Regions from separate parts of the Variovorax sp. 3319 genome, predicted to be linked through region 2. Evidence: predicted binding sites of a transcription regulator. Region 2 holds the regulator's gene; the other holds the start of a gene.

Region 1 (2,394 bases), on a different contig from region 2:
GTCAGGATGGCGATGTCTTCGAGCATGGCCTTGCGGCGGTCGCCGAAGCCAGGAGCCTTGACGGCCACGACCTTCAGGATGCCGCGGATCGTGTTCACGACCAGGGTAGCCAGGGCTTCGCCTTCGACTTCTTCGGCAATGATCAGCAGGGGACGGCCAGCCTTGGCAACTTGTTCCAGCGTGGGGAGCAGGTCGCGGATGTTGCTGATCTTCTTGTCGAACAGCAGCACGAACGGGTTGTCGAGCAACGCCGATTGCTTTTCGGGGTTGTTGATGAAGTAGGGCGACAGGTAGCCGCGGTCGAACTGCATGCCTTCGACGACGTCGAGTTCGCTTTCGAGCGACTTGCCGTCTTCGACGGTGATCACGCCTTCCTTGCCGACCTTGTCCATCGCGTCAGCGATGAGCTTGCCGATGGTTTCGTCGCTGTTGGCCGAGATCGAGCCGACTTGTGCGATTTCCTTCGACGTGGTGGTGGGCTTCGAAGCCTTCTTCAGCTCTTCGACCAGGGCCGTGACAGCCTTGTCGATGCCGCGCTTCAGGTCCATCGGGTTGATGCCGGCGGCCACGTACTTGAAACCTTCGCGAACGATGGCCTGTGCCAGCACGGTCGCGGTGGTGGTGCCGTCACCGGCGTTGTCGGAGGTCTTGGAGGCCACTTCCTTCACGAGCTGGGCGCCCATGTTCTGGAGCTTGTCCTTGAGTTCGATTTCCTTGGCGACCGAAACACCGTCCTTGGTGACGGTGGGGGCGCCGAACGAGCGCTCGAGCACCACGTTGCGGCCCTTGGGGCCCAGGGTCACCTTGACTGCGTTGGCGAGGATGTTGACACCCTCGACCATGCGTGCGCGGGCTTCGCCGCCGAAGACTACGTCTTTTGCTGCCATGTTTTATTTCTCCGAAAGGGGATGGATGGATTACTTATCGACGACTGCGAACAGGTCGTCTTCCTTCATGACGAGCAATTCGTCACCGCCGACCTTGACGGTCTGGCCGCTGTACTTGCCGAACAGGACGCGGTCGCCGACCTTGACGGTCAGTGCGGTCAGTTCGCCCTTGTCGTTGCGCTTGCCCGGGCCCACGGCCAGGACTTCACCCTGGTCGGGCTTTTCGGCGGCTGCGTCGGGAATGACGATGCCGGAGGCGGTCTTGGTTTCGCTGTCAACACGCTTGACGATCACGCGATCGGCCAAAGGACGAAGTTTCATTGCATCTCCTGGATAAGAAACGGGGTTGTGGTCGGGCGCCGGGCGGGGGAGACCGGCGGCCCATCGACTGGAAGCGAGGCCTGTTAGCACTCATCAACAGTGAGTGCTAATCATAAGGGCAATCGGAGGAGTTTCAAGGGCGGCAGGGCGGTTTTGCCCGCCCTGGCCGTGGCGCCAAGCGCCCGGGCTGGCCAGATGGCTCTGTTTCAGAGCCTCAAAAGGCTACCTCGCGCTCCGGCAGCATGAGCGCGAACAATTCGCTGCGAAAGTGAATGCCGAGCCGGTTGAACGCCCGGTTGCGGTATGTCTTGACGGTCGGCAGCGCCAGGCCCATGTCCGACGCAATGCCCTCCTGGGTCATGCCGCGAAGCAACCGGAGGCATACGTTGAGTTCTTGCGTCGTCAAGGCAGGGCAACGGGCGAGCAGCCGCGCGCCGGGTTCGTTGGCCGCGTCCGCGCGTGTCAGGGCAATGTGCTTGCGCGCGAGCGCCATCAGCAAGCGCCCCGCAATGCCGAAGTCTGCCAATTGGGCATCGCTGAGCGGCCGCTGATGCGTATGCCGATAGAAATTGACCGCAAACAGCGCGTTGTCGTCGTATGCGGCAGGTTCTTCCTCGACCACCGACACGCGCTCCATTACCCCGTGGGCGTCGTATACCTTGGCTCGGTGCTCCGCAGGCACCTCCGGCGCAGTGATGTGGCACACGCGAAGTTGCGGCACGCTTGCTTCACGCAATGTGCGGTCGCTTCGGATCGGGCCCGACAAATAGGCGTGCCAGCAGTCGCGGGTGGTGTCGGGCATGCCCCGGCTGCCACTCAGAAAGATCGCCGGCCGCGACCCTGTGCGGTACACCGAGAACGAGCCCACCGGCAGGGCGGATGCCATGGCGTCTAGAAGGCAGGCGCCAAACCCGGGCTCTCCCAGCGCAGGTACCACCATCGGCAGGCGCTGCGCCAACGACGATCCGAGGGACTCGGCGGGCAGGTCAGGAATCCAGGTGCGCATGGGGCAATACGGGGAATCCCGTCATCTTCCGGGATGACAACGTTGTCCGGCCACCGGACTTACGCTAGGGCATGACTTCTTCCCCTCCCCAAGAGAACGATCCGCTTGCCGCACCGCGCCTGGCCAGGTTTGCCGATGTCACCGTAGAGGTGGGTGAGCCGATGGTGCTGGGCGAGGGTG
Region 2 (2,394 bases):
CGCGGCCCGACACCAGTTCGATCACGATCTCGTCGGCGTCGGGCAGCAGCACCGGGCGGTTGGACAGCGTGTGCGGTGCAATGGGCACCAGCACCCAGCCCGGCACCGCGGGATGCAGCAGCGGCCCGCCGGCCGACAGCGCATAGGCCGTCGAACCCGTTGGCGACGCAATGATCAATCCGTCGGCGCGCTGGTTGGCCACGAAATGCCGGCCCACCGAAACCCGCAACTCGACCATGCCCGAAGTCGAATCGCGATTGACCACCACGTCGTTCATTGCCAGCGCGTCGAAAACCGATGCGCCGTCGCGCATTACCTGCGCATGCATGAGGCTGCGGTGGTCTTCTTCGTATTCGCCAGCCAGCATCGGGATCAGCGTGGCCTGGTAGTTGTCGATTGGAATGTCGGTGATAAAGCCGAGCCGGCCGCGGTTGATGCCGATCAAGGGAATGCCGTAGCACGCCAGTTGCCGGCCGATGCCCAGCATGGTGCCGTCGCCCCCAACCACCAGGCCAAGATCACAGCGCTGCCCGATTTCTGCAACGCTCAGCGGCTCGTAGCGCCCGCCTGCAATGGCGTCCGCATCGGCGGCCTCTGCCGCGGCCGATTTTTCGACAAAAACCGTGCACCCTTGCGATTCCAGAAAGGCGCCAATATCTTCCATGACGCCGTCGCGCGCATCCGCTTGCGCCCTGGCGCCTGAAGCCTGGTATTTGCCGATCAGGGCGACGTTGCGGAAGCGAGAAGTCATGTACAAATTACAACACTAAAATCTTGCAATGCTGGACGACCGTGCCAAGTTGCTCCTGAAGACATTAGTGGAGCGTTACATCGCCGAAGGCCAACCGGTCGGGTCGCGGACTTTGTCACGCGCGCCTGGGCTGGACCTGTCGCCCGCCACCATCCGCAACGTCATGTCGGACCTCGAGGCGTTGGGGCTTATTGCCAGCCCGCACACCTCGGCAGGCCGCATACCCACAGCGCGCGGCTACCGGCTCTTCGTCGACACCATGCTCACCGCGCAGCGCGAGCAGATGAGCACCCCCAGCCTCGCGCCCGACCAGCCGCAAAAGGTGATTGCCAACGCGGCCAGCCTGCTGTCCAGCCTGTCGCAGTTTGTGGGTGTGGTCATGGCGCCGCGGCGCGCATCGGTGTTCAAGCAGATCGAGTTCCTGAAGCTTTCCGAGCGGCGGCTGCTGGTGATCATCGTTTCGCCGGACGGCGATGTGCAAAACCGGGTGATCTTTCCAGAGGCCGACTACACGCAGTCGCAACTGGTCGAGGCTTCCAACTACATCAATGCCCACTATGCGGGCCTGACCATCGAGCAGGTGCGCGACCGGCTCCAGTCAGAGGTCGAAAAGCTGCGCGGCGAGATTGCCGCGTTGATGCAGGCGGCCGTCAAGGTCAGCTCCGAAGTGCTCACCGAAGCGCAAGAAGACGACGTTGTGATCTCCGGTGAGCGCAACCTGCTCTCGGTGACCGATTTTTCGAGCGACATGGGGCAACTGCGCCGTGCGTTCGAACTGTTCGAGCAAAAGGCGCAGCTAATGCGGCTGCTCGACGTGTCGAGCAAGGCCGAGGGCGTGCGGATCTTTATCGGCGGTGAGAGCCAGGTGGTGCCCATCGAAGAGCTTTCCATCGTCAGCGCCAACTACGAAGTCGATGGGCAAGTCGTGGGCACCCTGGGCGTCATCGGCCCGACCCGCATGCCTTATGAACGAATGATCCAGATCGTCGACATAACCTCGCGCCTGGTCAGCAACGCGCTGAGCCACCGTAAGTAGGCCGCACGGCGAATAGAATCGGGGGCTCTCGTGGGCCGTTAGCTCAGTTGGTTAGAGCAGCGGACTCATAATCCGTTGGTCGATGGTTCAAGCCCATCACGGCCTACCACTTGCATTCATTTCCAAACTGGTCCGGCCAGGGCCAAAAATGGATGCTATAATCGATAGCTGTGCGGCTGTAGCTCAGTTGGATAGAGTACTTGGCTACGAACCAAGGGGTCGTGGGTTCAATTCCTGCCAGCCGCACCACTCTCTTAAAGGGTTAGGACATCAACGTGTCCTAACCCTTTTTCTTTTGCCGATCAGCATGCCAAAGAGGGGCCTGCAGGCAACGTGGTCACATCGATCGGCTCCCTGCCAATGCTGGTGGCAAACCAGCGAAAGGTGTTCGTCCGGTTGCCGCTGCGGCCCGTGGTCCGCACAAACAGATAACCCGAAATTGCGTTGCCCAGCCCATCGACTGGAATGCCGGCGGCCCGAAGCGCCGCGACTTCTGCGCTGGGGCTTATATCGAAGGGCAACTGCAACGTAATCGTCGCGTTGTGAATGACCTGAGTGACCATTGCTTCCCGTCAGAGTCAGTGGAGTTGCGAGCTTCCTCTCGCCC

The links. Region 2 encodes HrcA, which represses chaperone genes, less so after heat shock. Its sites were predicted from a motif close to TTAGCACTCNNNNNNNNNGAGTGCTAA; they were not measured.
Region 1: J2X67_RS00800 (co-chaperone GroES) is a predicted target of HrcA. The motif match lies at 1,292-1,318, and genes of this name have one in related genera.

The regions. Positions count from the first base shown of each region.
Region 1 is NZ_JAVDUZ010000001.1:169,136-171,529, forward strand. Features, by position in the region: gene groL (chaperonin GroEL) at 1-887, opposite strand, end outside; gene J2X67_RS00800 (co-chaperone GroES) at 918-1,208, opposite strand; gene J2X67_RS00805 (LuxR C-terminal-related transcriptional regulator) at 1,423-2,214, opposite strand; gene J2X67_RS00810 (DUF3237 domain-containing protein) at 2,286-2,394, shown strand, end outside.
Region 2 is NZ_JAVDUZ010000002.1:502,020-504,413, forward strand. Features, by position in the region: gene J2X67_RS06720 (NAD kinase) at 1-751, opposite strand, end outside; gene hrcA (heat-inducible transcriptional repressor HrcA) at 780-1,787, shown strand; tRNA gene J2X67_RS06730 (tRNA-Ile) at 1,820-1,896, shown strand; tRNA gene J2X67_RS06735 (tRNA-Arg) at 1,960-2,036, shown strand; gene J2X67_RS06740 (hypothetical protein) at 2,090-2,350, opposite strand.